Regions from separate parts of the Caproiciproducens lactatisolvens genome, predicted to be linked through region 2. Evidence: riboswitches for the same ligand, from Rfam matches in the RefSeq annotation. Region 2 holds a riboswitch; the other holds the start of a gene.
What was found. A riboswitch is a leader RNA that binds a small molecule or an ion and turns the genes downstream of it on or off. The one in region 2 is predicted to bind fluoride.

Region 1 (14,901 bases), 950 kb from region 2:
TGATTATTCCATTCAGACGATGGAGGGAAAGACCGTTCCGCTTTCAGAATTAAAAGGCAAGGTGCTGGTCCTCGTCAATACGGCAAGCAAATGCGGCTTTACGCCGCAGTACGAAGGTCTGGAAAAGCTTTATCAGACCTATCGCGAACAGGGTCTCACGGTGATCGGTTTCCCCTGCAATCAGTTTGCGGAGCAGGAGCCCGGAACGAACAGCGAGGTACAGGAGTTCTGTAAGCTGCGGTATGGGGTTACTTTTCCGCTTTCGGTGAAAATTGACGTTCGCGGGGAAAACGCAGACCCGATCTTCCGCTATCTGACCGGCCACACAGCCTTTGAAGGCTTTGGAAAGGGCGTAAAAAACAGGACGCTGGAACTGATGCTGAAAACGAAATACGGAAAAGAGTTCAGCGACAGCTCCATCAAATGGAATTTTACGAAATTCCTGATTGACAGGGAAGGAAATATTGCCGGACGTTTTGAACCGACAACGACGCCCGAGGAAATGGAATCCGCAATTAAGGAGTGTTTGTAATTTGGATGTGCGGCCCGACGACCTGTTAAAGCTTGACAGCCAGCTTTGTTTTGCGCTTTATGCGTGCTCAAAGGAAGTGATCCGCCTTTACAAGCCGTACCTCGAACCGTATGGCCTTACGTATACGCAGTATATCACTTTGCTGGTGCTGTGGGAAAAGGACAATCTCAGCGTATCGGAGTTGGGAAGCCGGCTGCTTCTGGATTCAGGAACCCTGACCCCGCTTCTGAAAAAGCTGGAAAAGCTGGAGCTTGTCGAACGCGTGCGCAGTGTCCGTGACGAGCGCAGTGTACAGGTTTGTCTGACGGAAAAGGGCAGAAGCCTGAAAAAACATTTTCTGGACCTTCCTCAGAAAATGTTCTGCTGTACGGGCCTTGCTCCGGAAGAGGCCCTTCGCCTCAGGGAAATGCTTTCCCAGCTTCTCGGGAACATACGGGCCGTACAGAAGGATACCGTCTGAAAGCATGATAAAAACGGCGTTGATTCCAAAGGGAATCAGCGCCGTTTTGCGGGAAGAGCTTCTCCGGCCGACCGATACCGATCAAAAGGTCAGAGAATACTCCATATTATTTTTTGCCTCCTGAAAACCGTATTTTTCATACAGCGGCTTTCCCATTTCGGAAGCGTTCAGCGTAATTTTCATGCAGTTTCTGGCACGTGTTTCCTCCAGCAGACGGCTTAAAAGAGCGGAAGCGATCCCTTTGTTCCGGTGTGCCGGTTTCGTATACATGTTCATGATGTACGCCACCGATCCCGTGATGTTGGAATAGACCGGGGGAATCGAATAGAACACGATCCCGCTGGTCGCTATGATCTCTTCGTCCTGAACCGCAACCCATGCGACAAAGCTGTCGTTTGCAAGATGCTGTTCAAAATACCGGTAGGTGTTCGCGTAAAATTCGGCGGTGCCGGAATTTTGAGGATTTTCCCTTTCGTTTCGCATCTCCACTCTGATTTCTGCCAGCTGGTCAACATCATGGATCGTCGCCCTTCGATACTCCATAGCTTCACTCACTTTCTGATATCCTGAATTTTTATCAATGTTTTTTAACGGCTGCTGTGCCATGCGTAAAATACTCAGTAAAGCTGTTCCATGGATTTGATAATGCAGTATAAAACGTGATTCACGGGAGTGGAAACCTGATATTTCCGGCCCAACTCCACGACGGTACCGGCAAAATAATCTACCTCGGTGCGCCGCTTTGCCTCTATATCCTGCAGCATGGAGGTTTTCCCCAGCGGTGAAAACGTGGACATCAGATTTTCGTATTCCAGGGCGTCCTGTTCGGTTAAATCGATATGGCGGGCCTTTGCCAGAGCGACGACCTCCATCATGGCTTCATGAAAAAGGATTCCGTTGGTTTCTATGCCGGTCATTTTTCCGTAGGGCGCGCCGGTGATGGCGGAAACCTGGTTGCAGCCCACATTGAGCATCCATTTTTTCCATACGGTGCGGATCATGTCCGAAGGGGCTTCGCATTCAATCCCGGCCGCGGCCAGAAAAGCTTTGACTGCGGTCACTTCCGGCGAAGGGACCGTGTTGTCCGCGTCCCCGAAATCAATCACACCGTCCACCGTGTTTTGTACACCGTCGGCGGTTCGCACCGCGTCTATGTAAATGGAAAGCCCGTAAAAGACGCGGTTGTCCGGAAAGACCGACAGGATTCTGTCCCTGACGGTGACTCCGTTCAAAAGGGGAAGGATTACGGTGCTTTTACCGACAAAGCTGCGCATATCCTCCAGCGCTTTGCTCAGCTGGTCGTTTTTTACGCTGACAATGATTAGGTCGGCTGGAAAATTCTGTTCCCCCGGCGAAAGCACCCGCGGGTAAAACACACTGCCGTTAAGCCGGATTCCGTTTCCCTTCAGCTTTTCTTTCCGCGCCCCGCCGGCGATCACGGCAAAATCGGCGCCGTAGCGGTCGTGCAGCAATTTCCCATAAACGGTGCCAATCGCACCCATTCCGATGAGGGCAGCCTTTTTGATCTGCATCTTCCATTCCCCATTCCTGTGTTTCGTTTCTGTTTCCCTGTTTGTTACTGTGCTGTTTCTTCTCCGCTAAAATATCGGTATTCAAATTATACTATTTCCTTAGCCGCTGTCAATTCCTTTTTTTCTGCGACCGAATGTTGTAAAATTCAGCTTAAAAGCATGTAAATTACCGGGTTCGCTGATGAAATCCTGTTGACAGAGCGCCTGATAGATGATATGATAAAAAAACAAAAAAACAATATCTCTTGGGGGAGTAGTTTGCATGCGGTCCGCCGCATGTGTCAAGTCAACAGCATGGCCGTTCCGGTCTGGCTTGCCTTAATGAACAAGACTCATGTATAGCTTTGTATGGGCTGTACATGAGTTTTTTTTATGATAATACATATCATAATCATCAGTTGAATGAATGAGAGGAAGAAACTACGCATGAAGTACTATTTAGCAGATTTGGATCAGGTCCTTGAGCAGGTCCAAAGCAGCCCGCAGGGCCTGTCACAGGCCGACGCAGATTCCCGTTTGCAGCGCGACGGAAAGAACAAGCTGGCCGAAGGCAAAAAGGTTTCCGTATTCAGGCGGTTTGTTCAGCAGCTTGGCGACCCGATGACCATCATCCTGATTGTCGCCGCGGTCATTTCGGGTATTACCGCGTCTTACGCGCACGAATCCTTTGCGGATGTCTTCATCATTATGATCGTTGTCCTGATTAACGCGGTGCTTGGCGTCTATCAGGAAAGCAAGGCGGAAAAAGCGATTGAAGCGCTGCAGGAAATGTCCGCCGCGACCTCTAAGGTTCTGCGCGGCGGCAGCGTCGTGACGATGAAAAGCGAAGATCTGGTCACCGGCGACGTGGTTCTGCTGGAAGCGGGAGACGCCGTCCCGGCCGACTGCCGCATGATTGAAAGCGCAAGCGTAAAAATCGAGGAGGCCGCCCTGACGGGCGAGTCGGTGCCGGTCAACAAGATCATTCAGGCGCTGACGCTGAAGAAAGAGAAGGAAGTGCCGCTCGGCGACCGTAAAAATATGGCGTATATGGGCAGCACCGTCGTTTACGGCCGCGGAAAAGCGGTGGTCGTTGCGACCGGCATGGATACCGAAATGGGAAAAATCGCCGACGCGCTCGCAAACGCGAAGGACAACGTTACCCCGCTCCAGATCAAATTGAATCAGCTCAGCAAAATCCTGAGCCGTCTGGTCATCGGCATCTGTATTTTCATCTTTGCGTTCAGTCTGATTAAATCGGGAGATTTCAGCGGTCAGGTCGTGCTGAACACCTTCATGGTCGCGGTCAGCCTTGCCGTCGCGGCGATTCCCGAGGGACTCGCCACCGTCGTGACGATTGTGCTCTCCATCGGCGTTACCAACATGTCCAAACGAAACGCCGTCATCCGGAAACTGACGGCGGTGGAAACGCTCGGCTGTGCGCAGGTGATCTGTTCCGACAAAACCGGCACGCTGACACAGAACAAAATGACCGTTGTGGAGCATTACTCGGAAGACGAGCCGCTGCTTGCCACCGCAATGGCCCTGTGCAGCGACGCCGAGCTGGGCAAAGACGGCGAAGTCACCGGGGAACCGACGGAAGCGGCGCTTGTCAGCTATGCCGCCAGCCTGAAGCTCGATAAAAACGAGCTGAAAAAGACGAATCCGCGCGTCGGCGAAGCGCCGTTCGATTCCATGCGCAAAATGATGTCCACCGTCCATTCTCTCGCGGACGGAAGCTGCATCCAGTACACGAAGGGCGCCCCGGACGAGGTCATCAAGAAATGCACCCATGTCCTGAAAAACGGACAGGTCGTGCCGATGACGGAGGCCCTGCACGGGGAAATCCACTCGCAGAACAAGGCGATGGCGGGCAAGGCCTTGCGCGTGCTCTGCGCGGCATTTAAGAAATATGACGGCATGCCCGCTTCCTTTGAGCCGTCCGATCTGGAAAACGGCCTGACCCTGATCGGTCTGACCGGAATGATCGACCCCATCCGTCCCGAGGTTGTGGACGCGATTCAGGAGTGCAGGGAGGCCGGAATCCGCCCGGTCATGATCACGGGCGATCACCGCGATACGGCGGTGGCCATTGCGACCCAGCTCGGAATCATCACGGACGAGTCGCAGGCGATTACCGGCGCCCGGCTGGACGAAATCAGCGACGACGAGCTGAAGGATACCATCGGGAATTATTCCGTTTACGCCAGAGTCCAGCCGGAGCATAAGGTCCGTATTGTCAACGCGTGGAAAACCAACGGGATGATTACCGCCATGACCGGTGACGGCGTCAACGACGCCCCGTCGATCAAAAGCGCCGATATCGGCGTGGGCATGGGAATTACGGGTACGGACGTCACCAAAAACGTGGCGGACATGGTGCTTGCGGACGACAACTTCGCCACCATCGTTTCCGCGGTGGAAGAGGGCAGAAGAATCTACGACAATATCCGGAAGGCCATTCAGTTTCTGCTGGCTTCCAACCTGAGCGAAGTGCTTTCCATTTTTGTCGCTACCCTTCTGGGCTTTGTCATTCTGAAGCCGGTGCACCTGCTCTGGATCAATCTGATTACCGACTGCTTCCCGGCCCTGGCGCTCGGAATGGAGGAGGGCGAAAAAGACCTCATGCGGCGCAGTCCCCGCAATCCCCGCGACGGCATTTTTGCCGGAGGACTCGGCACGGACGTCGCCTATCAGGGGGTCCTGGTCACGGTTGTCACCCTGTCCGCGTATTTCATCGGCCATTTTCTCGAGTCCGGGGCTTGGGAAATCACCAACAGCGCCGACGGCATGACCATGGCTTTTCTGACCATGTCGATGGCGGAGATTTTCCACTCCTTCAACATGCGTTCCCAGCGCCATTCGATTTTCAGCATGAGGAAACAGAACGGATACCTGATCGGCGCCATGCTCGTGTCGCTGCTGCTGACCACGGCCGTGATCTATATCCCCGCTCTGGCGTTTGCCTTCCAGTTTGAAGAGATTTCACTGCTGGAGTACTCGGTCGCTCTGCTGCTTGCTTTCTCGGTTATTCCGATTGTGGAAATCGTGAAGGCGTTTCAAAGAAAATTTGCAAAAGCTTCCACTTATGGGAATTAATTCTTTTCGGTACGGCGGAATAAAAACGAGTCGGGCGCACATAATAAGTCCTGGGTACATTGAATGATTCCTGGTGAATCAGTACCCTTAAAAAACAGATTGGCAAGCAAAGATTTAATCAAGAATACTGGGAGATGGTTAAGTTGAACAGATCAGTCTGGGAACCTATCATGATCCGTGCAGTAATGCCTTTATGAAGACCCAAAGATAAGTTTGGCTGAACTCATTGATTCTCAAGTTTTGATAATTAAATACGAGCTTGGAGGGGCGGGAATTCCGAATAGAATTTCCGTCTCTTTTCTTTTTCAGCATTCTTATCCACGCTTTCTCACCGGAGAATGATAGGATTAAGAAATGAAAAATTTTAACAGGAAATTTAAGACTTGATATAGTTATCGAAAGAAATCTGTGCTAAAATGTAGATGTTTTTAAAGTACATAACAAACCGGATACTGTGACGCCGAAAACCATGCGGATCGATTTTCGGCCGGGTGTCGGCCTGCGGTTTTCTGTGTTTTGGGGGTATCCATGAAAAGGTTTATCAAATTCGCCGACGGGCTGCTGATTGTATCCTTCTGCCTGATTCTGCTTTCGGTTTTTTCGGGAACCGGCCGGCATGAGAATGCTGTTTCGAACGGCGTTTTGGATATCGGCAGCGCCGGCCTTTCCTCACCTGTTCCGATGACCGGGGCATGGGAGTTTTATTGGGGCCGGCAGGTGAGCCCCCAGGGGAAGATAACGGATGCGGACAATAAACAGCTGGTTCAGGTTCCCGCAAACTGGACGGCGTACCGTGATGCGGACAATAAAGCCTGTTCACAGGAGGGATACACCGTCTACCGGGTGGTGCTGAAAGCACAGAAAGGCCTTTGTCTTGGGTTGAAAATTCCCCAGATCGGTTCTTCCTACCGGCTGTGGATCGATGGAAACATACGCTTCGAAAGCGGCCGGGTCGGGAAAAACGCGTCGGAATCCAGACCGGAGTGGACGACGCAGTCGGTTTTCTTTCAGACACAGCGGGAAGACACGGAAATTCTGATAGAGGTTTCCAACTTCGATTATTTCCGTTCGGGCCTGACGATTCCCGTTGTGGTGGGAACCCAGCAGCAGATCCAGCGGCTGGGCGATCAGGGCTTGTTTATGGACACCTTTCTCTTTTCATCCCTGTTTGTAATGGCGGTATTTTTCTTTCTGCTGTATTTTGTGCGTTCTCACGACAAGGCCCATATCTGTCTGGCGCTTTTTGCAGCGGCCATCTCCCTGCGTCCGCTGCTTTACGGCGAGTGCTATTTCAATAAGATTTTCCCCGGCATCAATTTTGAATTCAACACCAAACTGTACCTGGTCAATTTCGTGGTGATCCAGCTGCTGTGCCTGTTCTTTTACTATCAGTATAAAGAACTGTCGAGCAGAAGGTTTATGCGTGTCAGCGGAGCAGCGGTGTCCGCCATTGTTTTTGTGGGCGTTTTTCTTCCGGCCCGGTATATGCTGTATCCCGTTGTTCTGCTGGAAGCGATGATTCCCGTCACCGTTGCCAACTGCCTTGTGACGCTGATGCGCGCAATGAGAAAAAAATACGAAAACGCCGGAATCAACCTTTTAAGCGTCCTGCTCCTGTTTTTCCTGTCCATTGTGGATATCCTGAAAAATAACGGGCTGATCGAAATGAACCTTTACTATACTCCGATCGCAATGCTCGTCGTCACGTTCATCCAGATCTTCCTGCAGGTAGGAAGATTCAGGGAAAGCGATCTGCTGAACGAAAAGCTGGCCAATGAGGTCGGAATCAAAAATCTGAAGCTGGAATACGAAATGAAGCAAAGGAGTATTACGGAAAAACTGAACAACGGTCTGAGAGCGATGGTTTCCGCTTTGGAAATCGAGGGCCTTCTGGTCAGCATTCTGGAAAATCTGTATCAGATTATCGAATTTGAAAGCGCCGTCATGGTTTTGCGGGTGAATGAGAGCCTGGGTTACATTGTGACCAAACTGAATCACGAAAAAGTGGTCTGCCGCAGGTATTCCGGGAGAATCGTCCTCAGGGATCAAAATCAGTCCGAGAACCGAAACGGCGGCGAAAAGGTTCGCGTGCACGATCTTTACACCCGGGGCAAAGACGGAAAAAGCCTGATCGTGAAGTCTCTTTACTATAATCACAAGCTGTTCTGCGTCATAAAAATGATTGTCAGCAAAAGCAGGGAGATTTCTGCCGGAGACCTGGAACTGGTGGATATCTATACGGAGCAGTCGATTTTAGCGTTTCAGAACGCAAAATCCTATGAAAAAATCAAAGAACTTGCCCTGTATGACGAGCTGAGCGGTATTTACAACCGCAGGCAGCTGATGAAGCTCGGCATTATGGAATATATTTCGGCCAGGGAAGCCGGCTGCGATTTTTACGCAATGATGCTTGACATCGATTTTTTCAAGGCCGTCAACGATACATACGGCCATCTGTTCGGGGATAAAATCATTAAAAACGTTGCGAATATCTGCAAACGGTGTATCCCGGTCAGCGCGGTGGTCGGGCGGTACGGCGGCGAGGAATTCCTCATTTTCCTCAAGGACATGGAAAAGGAGGACGTCGGCCTGCTGGCGGAAAAGCTGAACAGGGAAGTAAGAAGCTGCAGCTATTCCTGTGAGGGTAACGACCATATTCATGTGACCGTCAGTATCGGCGTCGCAAGGGGAAAAAGGGAGCAGGTGAACCTGTACGACCTGATCAATCACGCGGACAAGGCGATGTATCTGGCCAAAAAAGAGGGGCGCGACTGTGTCCGGTGGTTTGAGCAGGAATGAGAATCCGTCTGCGGGGCTTCTGCCGGTTCTCTTATTTTCCTGTTTATTGACAGAATGTTTTCTATTGTGCTATAATAAAAACTGGGAATGAAGTTCTCCCGTAGCGAACGCTAAAATTGCTTTTATGCTGATGACTTCTGTGATATACACAGCGGGTTGTCGGCTTTTTTATTTGCAAATCAGAAAATTTAAGATGCAGGAGGGACTTTTTTGAATATTTGGCACGAGATTTCTCAGGACAGAATTCATGCGGACAGCTTTTTCGCGGTGATTGAAATTCCCAAGGGCTGCAAGACAAAATATGAGCTGGATAAGGAATCCGGCTTTCTTTCCATGGACCGTATCCTGTACACTTCCGCGCATTATCCGGCGAATTACGGCTTTATTCCGCGTACCTATGCGGCGGATCACGATCCGCTGGACGTGCTGGTGCTCTGTTCCGAGGACATTCAGCCGCTCTCTCTGGTGCGCTGTTACCCCATCGGGGTGATCTCCATGGAGGACGGGGGTTTTGTGGACGACAAGATCATCGCGATTCCGTTCGGCGACCCGACCTTCAACGAATACCGGAACATCGACGAGCTGCCCTCGCATATTTTTGACGAAATGATTCACTTTTTTGCGGTGTATAAGGAACTGGAGGGCAAAGCCACCGCGGTGGATTACATCCGCAGCGTGCAGGACGCAAAACGGATTATACAGGAAAGCATCGACGCTTACACTGAAAAATTCGGCGGGACCAACGCCTGATTTCCCCCTGTAAAGAACGGACGCTCCGGCGGTTTTTGACCGCTGCGGGGCGTCTTTTTTATTTTACGGCAGTAAAAGATGCTTGACAGGCATTTTGATGACGTTTAATATAGAATGAAAAACATGTAAAGGGGTGCTGTGATGATTAACAAGTTTTGTACTTCTCCGCTGTGGGAATCCGGCAGGACGCTTGCCGCGGTCGCGCAGGGCGCCGTTCCGGCGGAAACCGTGATTATCAACGCCAGGCTGGTGAATGTCTGTACCGGGGAGATCCTGCCGGATACCGATGTGGCCATTTCCTGCGGCAGGATTGCCCTTGTCGGAGACGCGAAGCACTGTATCGGAGAAGGCACAACCGTCCTGGACGCAGCCGGTCAGTATATCGCCCCCGGATTTTTAGACGGGCATATGCATGTGGAATCCTCCATGATGAGCGTGGGGGAATACGCGCGGGCGGTCATTCTTCACGGCACGGTGGGAATCTATATGGACCCGCATGAAATCTGCAATGTCCTCGGGCTGGACGGGGTTTCCTGCATGATCGAGGACTCCAAAAGGACTCCGCTGAAAACGATGGTCACCACACCGGCCTGTGTTCCCGCCGTTCCCGGCTTTGAAGATACCGGCTCCTCCATCGGTCCGGCGGAGATCGCCGAGACCATGCGGTGGGACAGCGTGGTGGGCCTTGGGGAACTGATGAATTTTCCGGGCGTGCTAAACTCGGACCCGCAGATGCACGGCGAGGTCGCCGAGACGCTCAGGGTGGGCAAGATCGTGACCGGTCATTACTCCATGCCGGAGACGGGGCGTGGGCTGAACGCCTACATTGCCTCCGGCGTGCGCTGCTGCCACGAGTCCACCCGTGCGCAGGACGCCCTTGCAAAGATGCGGTTCGGCATGTACGCCATGCTGCGGGAAGGTTCGGCGTGGCGCGACCTTCATGAGGTGGCGAAAAGCATTACGGAAAATAAAATCGACACCCGGTTCGGAGTGCTGATTTCCGATGATACGCACCCGTACACCCTGCTGAATCAGGGGCATCTGGACCACATCGTCCGCCGCGCGGTGGAAGAGGGAATCGACGTCATGACTGCCATTCAGATGGTCACCATCAACTGCGCCCAGTGCTTTCAGATGGACCATGAGCTGGGGTCCATTACGCCGGGGAAATGCGCGGATATCGTTTTTATCGGCAGTCTGGACAGGCTGGACGTTACGCGGGTGCTGATCAACGGCGCCGTTGCGGCGGAAAACGGAAAGCTTACCGAAAAGCTCCCGCCCTATCATTACCCGAAGTGGGCGACGGAATCCATGCATATCAAAAATCCCATTACACCGGAGTCCTTTGCCATTCCCGCGAAGGGCGACCGTGTGACCGCCCGCGTCATTGAAGTGATCCCCGCCAGGGTCGGCTCCTACGAACGGCATGTTTCGCTCAGGGTGGAAAACGGGCGGGTCGGTTCCGACGTCGAACAGGATGTCCTGAAAACGGCGGTCTTTGAGCGGCACCATGAAACGGGAAAGGCCGGCTTCGGCTTTGTCAAAGGGTTTGGTATCCGGTGCGGGGCCATGGCTTCCACCGTGGCGCATGACGCGCACAACCTGCTGGTGATCGGCACCAACGACGAGGACATGGCGCTGGCCGCCAATACGCTGATCGCGTGCGGCGGGGGAATGACCGCCGTACAGAACGGCAGGGTTCTGGGGACGGTTCCGCTCCCGATCGCCGGCCTGATGAACGACAAGCCGGTGGAGGAAATGGCTGAAATCGTCGGAAAGCTGAGCGAGGCGTGGGAAAAGATCGGGTGCAGCATGGTTTCTCCCTTTATGACCATGGCGCTGATTCCGCTTGCCTGCCTGCCCGAACTGCGCCTGACCGACAGGGGGCTGGTGGACTGTACGGAATTCCGGTTTACTCCGCTCTTTGTGGAAGAATAGAGTTTTATAAAAATAGAGCAGGTAAATAGAATATCGGGAGAGTGAATCAATATGAAAACAATCGGCCTGATCGGAGGAATGAGCTGGGAAAGCACCGTCGGTTACTATCAGATCATCAACCGCACGGTTCAGCAGAAGCTGGGAGGGTTCCACTCCGCGCAATGCCTGCTTTACAGTGTGGACTTCCATGAAATAGAAAAGTGCCAGGAGGAGGGCGACTGGGAAAAATGCGCGGGAATCCTGTCTTCCGCCGCGCGGAGCCTGGAAAAAGGGGGCGCCGATTTCCTTGTGATTTGTACCAATACCATGCATAAGGTCGCCGGACAGATTCAAAGCGCCGTCTCCATCCCGGTGCTTCACATTGCCGAGGTGACCGCGGCGGAGCTCTTGCAGAATCAAATTAAAAGAGTCGCTCTGCTCGGGACGGTTTACACCATGGAGCAGGATTTTTACAAGGAAAAGCTGGCGGAAAAGAATCTGGAAGTCCTTGTACCGGATGAAGAAGACAGGAAACTCATTAATCATATTATTTTTCACGAGCTCTGCCTCGGCATCGTTTCCAATGAATCGAAAGCGGCGTTCCTGAAAATCATCGGGAAAATGGCGGAACGGGGTGCGCAGGGCGTGATTCTCGGCTGTACGGAAATCGGGATGCTGGTTCAGCAGAAGGACACGTCCGTGCCGCTGTTCGATACGACCGAAATCCACGCGAAACGCGCGGCCCTGTACGCGCTGTCCTGAATGAGAAAAGATCAGTAAAAGAAGAAGCCGGAAAAGCGTTAAAACGCTTTTCCGGCTTCTTCCTGTTGTTTTATTTAACGTACAGCGTAACCATGGATTTTTCCGGAGAGGCTCTTTTCACGGAATTGTGCGCTCGAAAATCAGATTTTCTGAACTCCCAGCTCGACGGTTTCGCCGTTCAGGTCCCATTCCTTGGCGAAGCCCGCCATTTCGTTCAGCCTGACTTCTTCGGCCAGCACGTCGTTCTGAATGGAGGCGAGATTGTCGGAGATGATTTTCGCGATCCGGTCGTTTCCCTTTTCATAGACGACGATATGGTCGGTCACGTCAAAGCCCGCGTCCTTGCGCATGGTCTGGATCTTGCTGATGATTTCGCGGACGAATCCCTCTTCGATCAGGTTTTCCGTCAAATGGGTGTCAATGACCACCGTGATCCCGTTGTCCGCCATGGAAACGTAATTTTCCGCCTGAGCGGTTTCAATCAGCAGTTCCTCAGGGGTCAGGGAGATCTCCCCGTCCGAAAGGGCGAGGGTCAGGGCGCCGTTGGCGTCGAGCTCCTTCTTCGCCGCGCTTCCGTTGAGTCCGGCGAGCGCGGTGCGGATTTCGCCGATCTTCCTGCCGTATTTCTGCCCCAGAATTCTAAGCTGCGGCTTGAAATGGTAGGAGGTGAAGTCCGAGACATCCTCGGTAAACAGGATTTCCTTGCTGTTCAGCTCGTCGCGGATGATGGTCCGGTAGAACTCGCTCAGCGGCTTTTCCGAACGGACATACATTTTCGCGATCGGCTGGCGGTTCTTGATGTTGGCAGTATTTCTCGCCGCTCGGCCCAGCACGACGATGTCGAGCACCAGCTCCATGTTTTCTTCCAGCTCTTTGTCAGTCAGGGATTCGTCGACGCTCGGAAAATCGCAGAGATGGACGCTTTCCGGCGCGGAGGGGTCGATCTTGCAGACCAGATTGCGGTAAATATCCTCCGCCATAAACGGAATCATGGGAGACGCCGTTTTCGCTATGGTGACGAGCGCGGTGTACAGCGTCATGTAGGCGTTGATCTTGTCCTGCGGCATCCCTTTGACCCAGAAGCGCTCTCGGCTTCTTCTGACGTACCAGTTGCTCATTTCATCGACAAAATCCTGAAGCGCACGCGCCGCCTCCGGAATCCGGTAGTTCTCCAGATGGCCGTCGATGGCTTTTACAGAGGTGTTCAGGCGGGACAGCAGCCATTTGTCCATGACGGTCAGGCTGCCGCGGTCCAGCGTGTATTTGGTGGCGTCGAACTCGTCGATGTTCGCGTACAGTACGAAGAAAGCATAGGTGTTCCACAGCGTGCCCATGAATTTGCGCTGGCCTTCCGTCACGGCCTTGCCATGGAAACGGTTCGGGAGCCAGGGGGCGGAGTTGCTGTAGAAGTACCAGCGGATCGCGTCCGCGCCGTAGGTCTCCAGCGCCTCGAACGGGTCGACCGCGTTGCCCTTGGATTTGGACATCTTCTGCCCGTTCTCGTCCTGTACATGGCCGAGGACGATGACGTTTTTATACGGGGCCTTGTTGAAAATCAGGGTGGAAATCGCAAGAAGGGAATAGAACCATCCTCTTGTCTGATCCACCGCCTCGGAAATGAAGTCGGCGGGGAACTGCTGATGGAAAAGCTCCTGATTTTCAAACGGATAGTGATGCTGAGCGAACGGCATGGAACCGGAGTCGAACCAGCAGTCGATCACTTCCGGCACGCGTTTCATCTGTTTGCCGCATTTCGGGCAGGTAATGGTCACCGCGTCGATGTACGGCCGGTGCAGCTCAATATCCTCCGGGCAGTTGGGGGACATGGCTTTCAGCTCCTCAATGCTGCCGACGGAGTGCTTGTGCCCGCACTCGCATTCCCAGATATTCAGCGGGGTGCCCCAGTAGCGGTTGCGGCTGATGCTCCAGTCCTGCACGTTTTCCAGCCAGTCGCCGAAGCGGCCCTTGCCGATGCTTTCCGGAATCCAGTGGATGGTATTGTTGTTGCGGATCAGATCGTCCTTGACCGCAGTCATTTTAATGAACCAGGAATCCTTGGCGTAATAGATCAGCGGGGTGTCGCAGCGCCAGCAGAACGGATAGCTGTGCTCAAAGGCGGGCGCGGAGAACAGAAGCCCGCGCTGGTTCAGGTTTTTCAGGATTTCCTTGTCGGCGTCCTTGCAGAACATGCCCGGCCAGAGGGTCTCTTTGGTCATCTCGCCTTTCCCGTCTACCAGCTGCACGAAGGGCAGGCCGTATTTGCGGCCGACATTCGCGTCATCCTCGCCGAAGGCGGGCGCGATATGAACCACACCGGTGCCGTCCGTCAGCGTAACGTAGCGGTCGCAGGTGACGTACCAGCACTTTTTGTCCGGTTTTACAAAGTCAAAGAGCGGCTCGTATTCCTTATATTCCAGGTCTTTTCCGACATACTTTTCCAGTACGGTGTATTCTTCCCCCAGCACCTTGGGGGCAAGGGCCTCCGCCAGGTAATAGACGGCGTCCGCCGTTTTCACCTTCACATAGCTTTCGTCGGGATTCACGCACAAAGCCACGTTGGACGGCAGCGTCCAGGGGGTGGTTGTCCACGCCAGAATAAAGGCGTCCTCGCCCTTTACCCGGAATTTCGCGATCGCGGATTTTTCCTTGACGTCCTTGTACCCCTGGGCCACCTCGTGGCTGGAAAGGGGGGTCCCGCACCGCGGGCAGTAGGGGACGATCTTAAAGCCCTTGTACAGAAGGCCCTTTTCCCAGATCTGCTTTAACGCCCACCATTCGGACTCAATATAATCGTTTTCATAGGTCACGTAAGGGTGCTCCATGTCCGCCCAGAAGCCGACGGTCCGGGAGAAGTCCTCCCACATCCCCTTGTATTTCCACACGCTTTCGCGGCATTGCTTGATGAAGGGTTCCAGCCCGTACTGCTCGATCTGCTCCTTGCCGTCCAGATGAAGGAGTTTTTCCACCTCCAGCTCCACGGGAAGCCCGTGCGTGTCCCAGCCGGCCTTCCGGGGGACCTGATAGCCCTTCATCGTCCGGTAGCGGGGAATCATATCCTTGATGACCCTTGT
Region 2 (14,901 bases):
TTTTTCCGGAGCTGACAATATTTGAAAATTTGCAAATGGGAGCTTATTCCAAAAAATACAGTCCGGCCGAATATAAAAATAAAGTCGAAGAAGTGTATGAAATTTTTCCGAAGCTCAAGCAAAGATCCGCGCAGATGGGGGGCTCGCTGAGCGGAGGGGAACAGCAGATGCTTGCTATCGGCAGGGCGCTGATGGCTTCTCCGAAGCTGCTGTTGTTGGACGAACCGTCCCTGGGACTCGCCCCGATCATCATTGACGATATTTTCAACGTCATTATTGAAATCAACAGGCAAAAGCATATTCCCATCATACTCGTGGAACAGAACGCCTATATGGCGTTGAGCATCTCCACAAGAGCCTACATTTTGGAGATTGGCGATATTAAATATCAGGGCGACGCCAAAGAGCTCTCCGAAAGCTCCGTCATCAAAAAAGCGTATCTTGGGGGATAGTGATTCAATTGTTATAGGGAATTTTTCAATTAAAGGGTGAGCTTCTGTGTATATTGATTTTCCTCCGGCAGACGTCCTCGTGCGCGGCATGGACCAAATCCGGATTCCCTCTATGGTCACCGTTGAACAAAAATATGATCCGGCGAATATCCGGGATATTTCTTCCCATATCCGCCGCCAAATGGAAGACAATCTGAAAAACAAAGGACAGTATTGGAATAAAAGACTCTGCCTGACGGTTGGAAGCCGGGGAATTCCTCATCTTGACCGGATCGTCCGTACCGTATGCGACATTCTGAAAGAATGGGGAGCAAAACCGTTTATTATCCCCGCGATGGGCAGCCACGGCGGCGCTACGGCCGACGGGCAAAAGGAAGTGCTGGCCGGCTACAACATTACGGAGGACAGTATGGGGGTCCCCGTCCTGTCCTCCATGGATGTTGTGGAATATGCGCGATTGGATGACGGTACAAAGCTGTACTGTGACAAATACGCCAGCGAATCAGACGGCATTATCCTGCTGAACAAGGTAAAGCCCCATACGGATTTTCGCGGCGCGCACGAGAGCGGGCTGGCAAAAATGATCGCGATCGGCCTTGCCAAGCATATCGGCGCTTCTTCCTTCCACCGGGTGGGCCTGGACCGATTTGCCGGGCTGATCCCGGAAGCCGCCGGGAAATTTCTAAAGGTGATGCCGGTTGCCTTCGGCATTGGGATCGTTCAGAACGCCTATGATGATCTTTGCGCGATCGAAGTCATGGAAAAAGAAAAGATTATGGAGAAGGACAGGGAATTGCTTGTCCTTGCCAAAGAAAAAATCGCAAAGTTCAAGTTTGACGAATTGGATGTGCTGATTATTGATGAAATCGGCAAAAACATAAGCGGAATGGGATTTGATCCCAACATTGTGGGAAGAAACAATTCCGGAACCCGTGATTTTTCAAAAATTCTCCGTTTGCAGAAGCTGTTTATCCGGGGCCTTTCCGAAGAATCCCATCATAACGGAGCCGGGATCGCTTCGGCGGACGTAACGACAAGGCAATGCCTTCGGAGCGTTGACTGGGGTACAACCTGGACGAATATGATCACCGCGACAACGCTGAACGGAGGAAGGATCCCCCTGTATATGAACAACGACAGGCAGGCGATATTGCTTGCCATCCGCACCTGCAACGGAATCGATTTTGAGGATGTAACGCTTGCGCGGATCAAGAACACGCTTTCCATGAACGAAATTGAAATTTCACAATCCTTATATAATAAAATAAAAGATAGAAAGGATATTCATTTGATCCGGGGACCTCATGAAATGCGCTTTGACGAGCATGACAATTTAATATAACGCTATGCCCCCGTGATCCAAACTTGCGCTTCGCCTTTTTTTATTGTATGCTATCCTTAAAACAGCAAAGAATATTCAGATCGCCGCATTTTTATGATCTGTCAGATACAAGGTGGTGCGCCGCATGTCCCAGACAACCAAACGGGCTTTGGAAGCTTCCCTGAAAAACCTGCTGCTCCAAAAGCCGCTGGATAAGATAACGATTAATGATATTACGGAGGACTGCGGCATCAGCCGCATGACCTTCTATTACCATTTCAGGGATATTTTCGATCTGGTGGAATGGTCGTGCGTAGAGGACGCGACCAAGGCTCTGGAGGGGAAAAAGACATACGATACCTGGCAGCAGGGGTTTTTGCAGATCTTTGAAGCGGTGCTTGCCAACAAGCCGTTCATCATGAATGTCTATCATTCCGTCAGCCGGGAGCAGGTGGAAATCTATCTGTACAGGCTGACCTACGACCTCCTGATCGGCGTCGTCGAAGAAAAGGCGGAGGGCATGGCCGTCCGTGACGAGGATAAAAAGTTCATTGCGGATTTCTACAAATATGGATTCGTTGGGCTGATGCTGGACTGGATCAAAAACGGCATGAAAGAGGAGCCCCAGACGATCATCGACCGGCTCAGCTCGCTGGTTCACGGCAATATCACCTCTGCTTTGGACAACTACCGCACGGATATTCCTTTATCAAAACGCCCGGAATGATCAAACTTTTTACAATTTTCGCGCCGTGATGAAATTTTCATCACAGCGCGTTTTCTGTTTATGGAAACCCTCCGCCGGAATGGATACAATAGTTTTAGAAACCAAAACAAACGGAGGTAACTTTTATGTATTATTCCAGCGGGAATTATGAAGCGTTCGCGCGCCCGGTTAAGCCGGAAGGCGTCGATCACAAGTCCGCGTACCTTGTAGGCTCCGGCCTCGCCGCGCTGGCAGCCGCCTGTTTCCTTGTCCGCGACGGGCAGATGAAGGGCAGCCGTGTCCACATTCTGGAAAAGGACCCGATCCCGGGCGGCGCCTGCGACGGATATCTCTATGAGAATCTGGGCTATGTCATGCGCGGCGGACGGGAAATGGACAACCATTTCGAGTGCATGTGGGACCTGTTCCGCTCCATTCCGTCCATCGAGACGGAAGGAATCAGCGTGCTCGACGAGTACTACTGGCTGAACAAGAAGGACCCGAACTATTCGCTGATGCGCGCAACGGTCAACCGCGGCGAGGACGCGCACACCGACAAAAAATTCGGGCTTTCGGATCAGGGCGCGGAGGAGATCATGAAGCTGTTCTTCACTCCCGACGAAGAGCTTTACAATAAGCGCATCGACGAATATTTCAGCAGCGAGGTCCTGAACTCCAATTTCTGGATGTACTGGCGCACGATGTTCGCCTTTGAAAACTGGCATTCCGCTCTGGAAATGAAGCTGTATATCAAACGCTTTATCCACCATGTGGGCGGCCTTCCCGATTTCACGGCGCTGCGTTTTACCAAATATAATCAGTACGAGTCCATGATCCTGCCCATGATCAAATACCTGGAATCCAACGGGGTGCAGTTCCATTACGGCACCAGAGTCGTCAATGTGGAGTTCGATATTCAAAAAGACAGAAAAACGGCGAAGCGCGTGATCGTCCTTCACGACGGAAAGACGGAGAATATCGATCTGACCGAGGACGATCTGATCTTTATCACCAACGGGGGCTGCGTGGAGAATTCCTCCCTCGGCGGCCAAAACGCGCCCGCCCCGTTCAACACGGAAATCAAAGCGGGCGGCGGCTGGGATATGTGGCGGAAGATCGCCGCACAGGATCCGGCCTTCGGCCATCCGGACAAATTCTGCCATAATACGGAACAGAGCAACTGGATGAGCGCCACCGTCACCACCCTGGACGGAAAGATTCCGCCGTATATTCAGAAAATCTGCAGGCGCGACCCGTTTTCCGGAAAGGTGGTCACCGGCGGGATCGTCACGGCAAAGGATTCCAACTGGCTTTTAAGCTGGACGTTCAACCGCCAGCCGCAGTTCCGCTCCCAGCCGAAGGGGCAGCTTGTGGGCTGGATTTACGGCCTGTTCAGCGACAAGCCCGGCAATTACGTCAAAAAAAGCATGCGGGAATGCACCGGTAAGGAAATCTGCATGGAGTGGCTGTATCATATGGGAGTACCGGAGGCCGAAATCCCCGCGCTTGCCGAAAAGAGCGCCAACACGATTCCCTGCATGATGCCGTACATCACCGCGTTCTTCATGCCCAGGGCAAAAGGGGACCGCCCTCTGGTCGTCCCGAAGGGCGCCGTCAATTTCGCCTTCCTCGGTCAGTTCGCCGAGACCGCGCGCGACACCATTTTCACCACCGAATATTCCATCCGCACCGGCATGGAAGCGGTGTATACCCTGCTGAACGTCGACCGCGGCGTGCCGGAGGTCTGGGGCAGCGTGTATGATGTGCGGGACCTGCTGAATTCCACCGTATCCCTGCGCGACGGCAAGAAAATGACCGATATGGAGCTTGGGTTCAAAGAGAGGCTTGCCATGAAGCTGCTTCTGAAAAAAACCGAAGGCACCGACATTGAAAAGCTTCTGAAAGAGCATCACGTGGTTTAAGATATGATTGAAATCACGCCCCTGCGGTCCGACGGCCGCAGGGGCGTGATGTATCCAAAGCCGCCGGTTATTCATCCAGGCTTTCAAACCGTGCGATATAGTGAAATTTCAGCAGAGACGTCATACTCGGGTTGACGACCTCGATTTGGTCGAGCTGACGGAATGCAATGCCTGCTTCCAGACGGATTTCTCTTTCCTCTCCTTTTTTCAGGTCATAATGCTCCGGCTGGCCGTTTTGCAGCGGGGCGGACCATGTGCCGCCGTCCGGGTCGTAGGCGCTGTGGTTCAGGCGCAGCTTTCCCTCCAGCACCGTGATGCTGTACACGCATTTGCCCGCCTGCACCGGAAGCAGGCAGGAACTGGGCCGGAAGCTCATCTGGCCGCTCAGCGTAACGATATCGTCCATATGCCGGCATTTCAGCACATTCCCCGGCGATTTTTCACTGGGCATATTTTCCGGCACGATCATAACGATGCATTTCGCGTATTTTACGACATAGGCTGCAACCGAGCCGATTTTCTGGGACAGGCCGGTCTTTGTGGATTTGGTCATCACGATAATATCGATTCCGTCCTGCTCTGCACATTCGAGGATCTGATCGCCGGCCCGCCCGAAAACGACCTGCTTACGCACGGGATAGCCCGGCAGCTGTCCGGCTACCGCGTCCAAGGTGGATTTCAGCTGCGCTTTGGATTTTTGCAGTTCCTCTTCCGAATACATCGTTTCCGTGTCTTCCCGGACCATAAGCAGTACGATGCTCACATCCTCCGGCGTATAGAGCGATTTGATCAGACCGACCGCCTGCAGGCTCCGCGCTGTTCCGTCGATCGGAAGTAAAACCCTTCTCATAACAACACCTCCGTAAACTCAATGATTTCCGGGAAAACGGCGTCCCCCGGCTCGTTTTAAAAAAGCTTCCCCGTTGTGTAACCCATCGAAAAACAAAGAAGTCCGGCTGCCAGCGACAATACGATAAACAGGAGGGACTCCCTGACGGCGTCGTGCTGCATGAGCTGCACGCTTTCAACGGTAAAGGTGGAAAAGGTGGTAAAGGCGCCGCAAAAGCCGTCGCCCAGAAGCAGATAGGAATTTCCGCTGATGCCCAGCCCGCAAAAAATCCCCAGGAGGAATGCGCCCGACAGGTTGATAAAAAAGGTACCGAAGGGAAAGGTGTGATTTTTTCTTTTTGAAAAGGCGGCTCCGATCTGATAGCGGGCGATTGCGCCGCAGACGCCGCCGACGCTCAGTAGGACGAAATCCATCAGGCGCGCCTCCGTTCCATCCGCTTTGCGGTTCTGATCCCGAGCCACGCGGCGGCAAGGCCCGGCAGGACGGAAGCAAAAACGTAAACCGCCGAAAGAAGGACATTTCCGGAAAGGCCCAGCAAAACAGCTTCTTTGCAAAGGGTTGAAAACGTGGTATATCCTCCCAGCAGGCCCGTGGTGATACCCAGGCGCACTTCGGCGCTCACCGGGAATTTTTTTGCGAACAGGATGGTCAGAAAGCCTAATAAAAAGCTCCCGCTCACGTTAATCAGAATCGTGAGAATGGGACGGTAAAGTTCGTCAAAGGGCAGAGGAAGCTGATGGACCGCGCACCTCAGGATGGTTCCGGCCGCCCCTCCGACCGCGACAGCGATATTTTTTTTCATAGATACCCCCCAATTTGGCATTTCCATTGCTGCGACCAGGCCTTATTTGCATTCCTGTTTTTACAAACAGGGCCTGAACTGTAAATTTTTCTGTTTTGCGGAAGGGGAAAATAAAAAGCTGACCACTTCCTATGATTCCCATAGAAGTCATCAGCTGAAAAGCAATTTTAGCAGCGCTAAGGGAGAACTTCATTCCCGTTTCTGCATTATAGCAAATTATGACGGATTTTTCAACCTTTTCTCCGTTTGCGTACGGCTTATAAGGAAAAATGCAGGCAGGCGCCATCCACTGAACGGAATTTTATTGCCCATTGATTTTTATAAAAGCATGTTCTATAATAGCCTTGGGAATGAAGTACTCCCGCGGTAATACCGAAATGCGTGAAAGCTGATGACTTCTGTTTGGAAGCCATCGGCTTTTTTGTCGTTGTCAGGCTGTGGCGCCCGGAAAAGGCCGCGGCAGCGCGGTGGCTTCCGCATCATAAAAAACAAAAGAAGGTGCGGTATGGAAGGAATCAATCCTGCCTCCGGTCCGAAGGCCGTCCGGCAGGACAGGAAAACAGACGCCGTCGTCCTCGTCGGTGTCGGAAAGCTGGGAAAGGCGCTGATGAGCTACGCGGGCTATTCCGCATACGACCTTGATATTCTTGCCGGGTTTGACATTGACCCGAAAATCATCAAAAAAGGCGCGTACGGAAAGCCGGTGTACCCTGTTGGCAGACTGAATGAAATCTGCCGCCGGCTGGACGCGAAAATCGGAGTGATCACGACGCCCGGAAGCTGTGCGCAGCCGGTATGCGACGCGCTGGTAAAAGCCGGAATCGTCGCGGTCTGGAATTATTCCTCGGTACGGCTGAAGGCACCGCCGCATGTAATGGTGCATCACGAGGATATGACCGGTTCGCTCCGGCGTCTTGCCGAGTATGCGTCAAAGCACTAAAAACAGGAAGAGGTGTGCAATGTGTTTTACAGTATCTTATTTCCGGCTGAGGAGCAGTGGAAAAAACCGAGGAAGGAGGCTGCGCCGGACTGCTTCAGGGACCTTTATCTTGACCAGATCTTCCGGCCGATCCTGAACGGCAGAAAAGAATATGGGCTCGAAGGCTTCTTCTACACTTCGCTTCGCGACAGCGATACCCTTATCTACCGGCAGAAAGTCATGCGGGAGCTGGAAGACGACGGGCTGCGCGGATTCTTTTCCGATTTTTCACAATCCATCTATCGCCTCAGCCAATCCATGGAAGCCGTCAAAAAATCGCTCACATCCGAAAACAGCTATGAAAATCATTATCTGACCAAGGGACGTCTGCTCGACTGTGCGGACAGCTACTGTACGGAGCTTGCCGGGCTGACAGACGGGCTGCGGGACCGGACGCTTTGCTCGGACGGACTGCGCGGCTTTATGAAGTACCTGGCCGCCTATACGGGCACGGAGGCGTTCACGGAGCTTCGGGGACAGATCGGCCGGCTGCGCGAACAGCTTTCTTCCGTGGAATACTGCATGCTGATCAAAAACGGGGTCCTCCGTGTCCGGAAATATGAGGGGCAGGAAGATCACAGTAAGGAAATTCTCAGGCTGTTCGACAAATTCCGTCAGGGGGACGGGACGGATTACCGCCGCAAGCTTTCCGAAGAACCGTACGCGCAGCATGTGGAGGCGGCCGTGCTGAATATGGTCGCCTCCTGGTACAAGGACATTTTTGAGAATCTGGACCATTTCTGCTTAAAATATCTTGATTTTATCAACCCGACTGTCGCGCGGTTTTCCCGTGAAATTCAGTTCTACCTCTCCTGGCTGGAATATATCCGGCCGCATCGCGGGAAAGGGCTCCCGTTCTGTTACCCGAAATTGTGCGAAAACGCGGAACACCTTTACGACAGGGACGGCTTTGATCTGGCTTTGGCTTCGTCCATGGGAGATGCCGGGCAGCCGGTGACGAATGATTTTGAGCTGAATACACCGGAGCGGATCATTGTCGTGACCGGGCCCAATCAGGGCGGAAAGACGACCTTTGCCCGCGCCTTCGGGCAGATCCATTATCTCTCCTGCCTGGGGCTGTGCGTGCCGGGAAGGGAGGCGGCGGTTCTCCTTTTTGACAATATCTTCACCCATTTTGGGCGGGAGGAGGATTTGTCCACCCAAAACGGAAAGCTGCAGGACGATCTCGAACGTCTTCACGAGCTTCTCGGGCACGCTGCCTCCCGGAGCATTATCGTCATCAACGAGATCTTTTCCTCCACCACTTTGACGGACGCGCTGCTGCTGGGGGGCCGCATGATGGACGCCCTTGCGAAGCTGGGCGCTCCCGCCGTGTGCGTCACCTTTATCGACGAGCTGGCCGCACACGGGGAGGAAACGGTCAGCATGATGAGCTCGGTCCGGGAGGACGACCCGGCGGTAAGGACTTTTCGGATTACCCGCAGGCCGCCCGACGGCCTTGCCTATGCGATGCACATCGCGGGGAAATACGGGCTGACCAGTGAGCAGCTCTGCGAAAGGCTGCGCGGCGGACTCTGCGGCAGTCGTAAGGGAGGCTGAAATTTTGAAAGTACACTTGATGGATCAGGATACGGATTTCAATCCGCAGGAGAAACCCTGTTTTGGGAAGGACACGCTGATCGCCGATCTTGAGTTTTCCCGCATCCTTTCGGCGATGGCGCGGGACGACACCATGATTCGGGAGGCGTGCGGCTCGGCCCTGTTTTGTCCTTTGCGGACCGACCGGGAAATCCGCTATCGTCAGGAGGTCCTGAAGGACTGCATCAACAACCCCGAAACAGTGAGAAAGCTTTATGATATTACGGTTGAGACAATGGAGCGGAAACACAAATCCTGGTCGTGGCTGTCCACACGGCAGAATTTATCCGGCAATTTTTCCAGCGCGGTCGATTTATTGAAAATATATACGGAAATGCTGCTGAAAATGCGCAACGCCACCGACGCGGATATGCGGAATTTCCATTCCGAAGGCTTTAAAAATTTCATCTCCATGCTGTGGCGGGAGCTCGGCGACAATTATTTTTTACAGATTCGTTCGCTTCTGAATGAGCTGAAGGATGAAAAAGGGATGCTGATCAGCGCCGGACTCGGCAATTACAATCAGGGAATCGATTATGTGATGCGGCGCAAAGAGAAAACGCATTTCTGGCGCCACTGGCATTTTGCCCCGTCCTTTACGCTCGCGCCCCGTGACGACGCGGGGGCCTCCGATTTCGGCAACCGCCGCGCCCGTGCGATGAATGAAAGCATCAATGTGCTGGCGCAGTCGGCGGAGCACGTGGAAAGCTTTTTCGTTATCCTTCAAAAGGAGCTTGCCTTTTACGTCGGCTGTCTGAATTTATACGACAGGCTTCAGGCCGCCGGCATGCCGGTCTGTATTCCCGAGCTGCTCCCGCTGGAAGCGGAGAGCCGGAAATACGATGAGCTGTACGACGTCAGCCTTGCCCTGCTAAAGGATTCGGGAGTAACGGGAAACGAACTGAATGCGGAAAATCAGCGGCTTTATATCATTACGGGAGCCAATCAGGGAGGAAAATCCACCTTTCTCAGAAGCGTCGGGCAGGCACAGCTTATGATGCAGTGCGGGATGTTCGTCGGCGCGCAAAATTACCGGGCGCCGATACGGAACGGCGTATTTACGCACTTTAAAAAAGAGGAAGATACCACGATGACAAGCGGGAAGCTGGATGAGGAGCTTGCCCGCATGAGTGAGATTGCCGACCGCCTGACTCCCGGGGCTCTGGTTCTGTTCAATGAATCGTTCGCCGCCACCAATGAGCGGGAGGGCTCCGAAATCTGCCGCCAGATTACAAAGGCGCTCACGGACAACGGGATAGAAATCTTTTTCGTGACGCATCTTTATACCTTCGCGGCCGCCTTTTTCAGCCCGCGGTACCCGAAGGTTCAGTTCCTCAGCGCACAAAGGCTTGAAAACGGAGAACGTACGTTTAAAATCGTGCCGGGGGAACCTCTTCAGACGGCTTACGGAGAAGACCTGTACCGGAAAATATTCGGACCGGAGGCGTAACGCCCCGCCGTCCGTCAGAAAAAGCTGACCTGCTCGAATTCGGGCGCTTTTTTCCGCTCAAAAGCGGTCCCCTCTGAAAGAAGGTCCGCGGGCAGGCCGGAAAGGAAGGGCGAGCGCGGGGAGGAAGTCAGAAGGACCAGCTCGTCCTGCGCCCTTGTCATGCCGACATAAAAGAGCCGGCGTTCCTCGTCCGGGTCACCGTCGCCCCGCCGGTTTTTCAGCGGGATCGTTCCGTCCTTTACGCCGCTGACAAACACAACGGGGAATTCAAGCCCCTTGGACGCGTGCAGGGTCATGAGCGAAACCGCGTCCGGCGAATAGCTTCTCCCGCCGCTGCGCACGATGTCGCCTTCCCGCCCGAGCAGAAGATTCTGCAGGAGGGAGGGCATTTTTTCGTGCAGAACGGCCATGTTGAGAAACAGCTCCATGCTCCGTACCTCCTGAAGCCCGTTATCGCCGATCCAGGCTTCTATCAGCTTCTGCGGTTTCCCGCTGCGGACGAGGGGCCCGTATTTGCGGAGCAGCCCGGAGAATGTTTGCGGATTTCCCGGGGAAGCGGGGAGCTTTTCCAAAAGCGCCGAAAGGGACGCGGCGCTTTTGTCCGTTCCGGCGTAGTCCTCCAGCACCCGCTGCGTCCGGCCGCCGGGGCAGACGCCCCATTCCTTCAGGCACAGCCGAAGGGAGATCAGGTCCGCGGGGTCGAGCAGAAAGCGGAAAAAGGCGACCGCTTTGCGCACCTCACGGTCGGAAAGGAATTCATCCCGTCCGGCGACCAGATACGGGATGCCCTCTTTCCGGAGGCATTGTTCTAAAAGCTCCGCCTGACGGTTGGTCCGGTACAGCACGGCGATGTCGGAAAAGCTCCTCGTCTGCTCCGAGACAGGTCTTTTCCCTTTTGGGCGGGAAGAAGTGTGCGCGTCGAGCATATCGATGCCGCCGACCATGCGGTTGATCTCTTTGGCAATGAAAATCGCTTCCGGCAGCTCGCCGTCCGCCTCCAGAAGACGTACGCGGGCGCCGCTGCCCCTTTGCGCCTCAAGAGGCGGTTCCGCGGTGCTTCTTTCCGGCAGAACGGACCGGGAGCATCCAATGATTTCGGGGGTGGAGCGGTAATTCTGCGTGAGCCGTACCCGGAGCGCCCCGGAAAAATTTCCGAAGAACCGGTCAAAGCAGCGGGAATCCGAGCCCCGGAATCCGTAAATGGACTGATCCGGGTCCCCGATTACGAAAATTCCCGCACTGTTTTTCCCCCATTCCTGTATCAGGCGGTACTGGACGGGATTGATATCCTGAAATTCATCCACCAGAAGATAGGAAAAAGTGTTCCTGAGTTTTTTCTCGTCCCTGTTTCCCAGTTTTCCGTTTTGGAACAGGTTCAGCGTGTTCAGGAGGATGTCGTCATAGTCCAGCACGCCGTACTGAGCAAGCTGTTCACAGTACCGGTCATAGACCCCCTCCGGGACTTCCTCAGCTTCTTCCGGCAGCCGCGCGCCACTTTTGATCAGGGAAATCTCCCTGAAAACATCCCGCGGGGACGCTTTGAGCCCGAGGTCCTTTAAAAGGTCCGCGAGAATGGAGAGCGCGTCCTGCTCGCCGATGACGGTGGGCGCTGCCGCTCCCTTTCTTCCGGAGAGAATCTGCAGGCAGATGGAGTGGAACGTCCCGATGTGCATGCTTTTCACGGTCCGCCTGTCCCCGAAATACGCGGCAAGGCGGGACCGCATTTCCTCCGCCGCCCGGTTTGTGAACGTGACGGCGGTAATCTGTGCGGGGGATACGCCGCATTCCCGGACGAGGCGGACGATCCGGCTCACGAGCGTCCGTGTTTTGCCGGTGCCGGGTCCGGCGATCACCGCGACGGCGGAGTCGGAGGCGGACACGGCCTCCCGCTGCTCCCGGTTCAATCCGCTGAAAGCGTCCTCAGCGGCGGCCGGAAGCGCGCCCGACTCTTTTTTCCGCGGCGGCGCGTTCTCTGCTTCCGATCCCGCCGGGGGGTTGTCCGTCCGGCCTTTTCGCTTTCCCGTATTCTCCGCAGCGGACGGATCGCTCCGCTTTTCCCTGAAAAGACTGGTCTGGCCGGAAAGCAGGCCGATCTCCTGCTGATCCAGGATTTTGATCTTCCCGTATTCCCCGTCGAATCCGGGCAGAACGGTTACCTTCCCGCCGCGGAGCCGGCGGATGCCCTCGGCGATCAGCGGGCCTGCCGCAAGCTCAATGTCGCCCAGCGGCGCCTCGCGCAGGATAAAAAGCTCCGGGCCAAGGCTGCGGATCAGGCCGCCGTACCTTTCCCCGACCTTCTTGCTTGCCGCGGTGAAGCCGGTCGACGCCGCAATCACCTCCCGCAGAGGGATCAGGCTTTCAAAACGCTTGGCCGAGGGGGGAACATAGCCCTCCTCCCGGTCCGCGAGCGATTCCACCCGATGCAGCACCCCCACCGTGATCCTGCCGCCGCACACGGGGCAGACGCCCGACGCGGCCAGGGTATCCGCGGGTTTCAGACACACCCCGCAGTTCCGGTGCCCGTCATAGTGGTACTTTCCTTCCTCGGGGAAAAACTCGATCGTGCCGGAAAACTCCTTCGTGTCACGGTTCCGGAGCGCCCGCGAGATATCCGGGTAGGAAAGGCCGGTGTCGAAAAGGTTTGCCTCCCGCGCGAGGTTCCCCGGCGAATGGGCGTCCGAATTGGAAACCAGCGTGAAGCGGTCCAGCGCGGAGACGCGCCAGTTCATGGGCGGGTCGGAGGAAAGCCCGGTTTCGAGCGCGTGGATGTGCCCCGTCAGGTCCCCGAAGCATTCCTCGATCTCGTCAAAACCGGAATAGGCGCCGAACAGGGAAAAATGTGGAGTCCAGATGTGGGCGGGAATAAAGATGGCGTCGGGGCACACGTCCAGCGTGATTTCCAGAAGGTCCCTGCTGTCGAGGCCGAGAATCGGCCTGCCGTCGGAGTGCAGGTTGCCAATGGCCTCAAGCCTGTGGGAAAGGGCTTCGGCGCTTTCCAGATTGGGAAGAAGAATTACATTATGTACCTTCCGGACCTTTCCGTTCTTTTTATAGATGGAGCTGATTTCACCGGAGATCATGAAGCGGGGCTTCCGGCTGCTTCCCCCGATATCGTCCTCCCGGCGAAAGCTGTCTTTGAGGGTATAGAGACCCTCCTCGGCCGGGATAAGCTTTTCCCGGAGCTCCTCCCGCCAGGCCGGATGGGTGAAGTCCCCCGTTCCGATCAGGTCCAGACCCTTGCGCCGCGCCCACAGCTCCAGCATTTCGGGAACGCAGTCCTTGCTGGTGGCCCGGGAATATTTTGAATGGATATGAAAATCGGCAATAAACATCGTTAACACCTGCGCTTTATCCTGAATTTACATCTATTATAGCATAAAAGCGAGAAAAACCACACGCCGGACTTTGCATTGGGAAAAATCAGACAGCGGTATCAAACAAAAGCTCCTAAAACATGGAAGCCCCTGCCCGTCAGGGAATGCGGTTAACGGACCATACGGCGCTTTCAATATTCAAAGGAAGCGTCATGCCGTCCGCCGCATAATAAAGACCGACGGTATCCCCCGCGTTCAGCTGGGCCTCACCGGCTAACGCTACCGTACCCGCCCCCAGGACGGCCCTTAAGGATAAAACCGTTACAGCGATATTCAGCAGGGGAAACAAGCCGCTGATCAGGTCTGCGGAGCTTGGCGCGGAGCGTCTGACTATGAACGAAGGGGTGATCCCCGCCCCCAGGGAAATTGTTATGGCCGCGTTCAGGGTGTAGCTGACGGTTGCGGCTATGGAGTATCTTCCGGTTGCCGGAACGGTATAATTTCCCGCAGCCGCATCGAGATTTCCGCTGTTGAAATAAGGGGACGCTGCGGTCCAGGGCTTCAGCTGCGCGTCCGCGGACAGGGAAAGCGAAGAGATAAGGGCCGAAAAGCCTTCCTGCGCGGCGTTCGGGATTGCCAATGGCCAGATATTCAACATAGCGATTTTGTCAGCTCCTGTGTCAATCGTAAAAGGGCCCCGCGGCAGGCGCGGAAAGCTCCTTTTTCTGCATATCTGATACAGTATATTCATTGTCCGCCCGATTTGCCCGATTTCTCCCCCGCTCTAAAATCCTGTGGGCTTTCAAACAAGCCTGTTAATCGAAACCTTAAAATATTTCCGTAAAAGCATGATTCTGGTTTGACAAGCATTTTTCAATGCTTTATAATTGTTTCAATAATTTTTTTTGTTGTTACAAAAGAATAGGATGGGAAAAATGAAGCAGCGGAGAGAACAGATTGTGGAACTTGTCAACAGCGAGGGCGCTGTCAGCTTTGCGAAATTGAAGGTTGCGTTTCCGGAGGTTTCGGAAATGACCCTGCGCAACGATCTGAAGTTTCTGGATCAGGCCCGCCAGATCGTCCGCGTGCACGGCGGAGCGAAATCGGTGGAGGTCGTGATCGGAACGGACGATCTGTTTTATAAGCGCAGTACGCGGAATATGGAAAAAAAGCGTCAAATTACCGAAAAAGCGGTGAAGCTCCTGCGCCCCGGAACGTCCGTCTTCCTCGATTCCGGAACGACGGCTACGGAGCTGGCCCGTGTTTTCCCCGATGAATCCTACCTGATTTTTACCGGGGGAATCAGCTGCGCGCTGGAGCTGGCGCATCTGACGCAGTCGCAGGTCCATGTTCTCGGCGGGCAGATGAACCGTTTCAGCCTGAGCGTGAACGGGATCAGCAGCGTGAAAGCGATTGAGAATGTCAATTTCAGCATCGCGTTTCTGGGCGTGACCGGTTACAGTCAGGAAACGGGCTTCAACTGCGGCGTAGAGGACGAGAACGAAC

Region 1: another riboswitch for fluoride. It lies ahead of ACRQV7_RS11260 (inorganic diphosphatase); the one in region 2 lies ahead of ACRQV7_RS00325 (fluoride efflux transporter FluC).

The regions. Positions count from the first base shown of each region.
Region 1 is NZ_CP195750.1:2,300,107-2,315,007, reverse strand. Features, by position in the region: gene ACRQV7_RS11290 (glutathione peroxidase) at 1-532, shown strand, start outside; gene ACRQV7_RS11285 (MarR family winged helix-turn-helix transcriptional regulator) at 534-992, shown strand; gene ACRQV7_RS11280 (GNAT family N-acetyltransferase) at 1,074-1,547, opposite strand; gene ACRQV7_RS11275 (ketopantoate reductase family protein) at 1,610-2,524, opposite strand; gene ACRQV7_RS11270 (cation-translocating P-type ATPase) at 2,951-5,602, shown strand; gene ACRQV7_RS11265 (sensor domain-containing diguanylate cyclase) at 6,131-8,401, shown strand; fluoride riboswitch at 8,476-8,548, shown strand; gene ACRQV7_RS11260 (inorganic diphosphatase) at 8,612-9,151, shown strand; gene ade (adenine deaminase) at 9,293-11,089, shown strand; gene ACRQV7_RS11250 (aspartate/glutamate racemase family protein) at 11,141-11,830, shown strand; gene ileS (isoleucine--tRNA ligase) at 11,971-14,901, opposite strand, start outside.
Region 2 is NZ_CP195750.1:61,914-76,814, forward strand. Features, by position in the region: gene ACRQV7_RS00295 (ABC transporter ATP-binding protein) at 1-452, shown strand, start outside; gene ACRQV7_RS00300 (lactate racemase domain-containing protein) at 499-1,794, shown strand; gene ACRQV7_RS00305 (TetR/AcrR family transcriptional regulator) at 1,919-2,500, shown strand; gene ACRQV7_RS00310 (oleate hydratase) at 2,626-4,401, shown strand; gene ACRQV7_RS00315 (universal stress protein) at 4,469-5,251, opposite strand; gene crcB (fluoride efflux transporter CrcB) at 5,308-5,664, opposite strand; gene ACRQV7_RS00325 (fluoride efflux transporter FluC) at 5,664-6,053, opposite strand; fluoride riboswitch at 6,188-6,259, opposite strand; fluoride riboswitch at 6,391-6,461, shown strand; gene ACRQV7_RS00330 (redox-sensing transcriptional repressor Rex) at 6,559-6,993, shown strand; gene ACRQV7_RS00335 (MutS-related protein) at 7,015-8,592, shown strand; gene ACRQV7_RS00340 (MutS-related protein) at 8,597-10,081, shown strand; gene ACRQV7_RS00345 (UvrD-helicase domain-containing protein) at 10,096-13,413, opposite strand; gene ACRQV7_RS00350 (hypothetical protein) at 13,553-14,053, opposite strand; gene ACRQV7_RS00355 (DeoR/GlpR family DNA-binding transcription regulator) at 14,331-14,901, shown strand, end outside.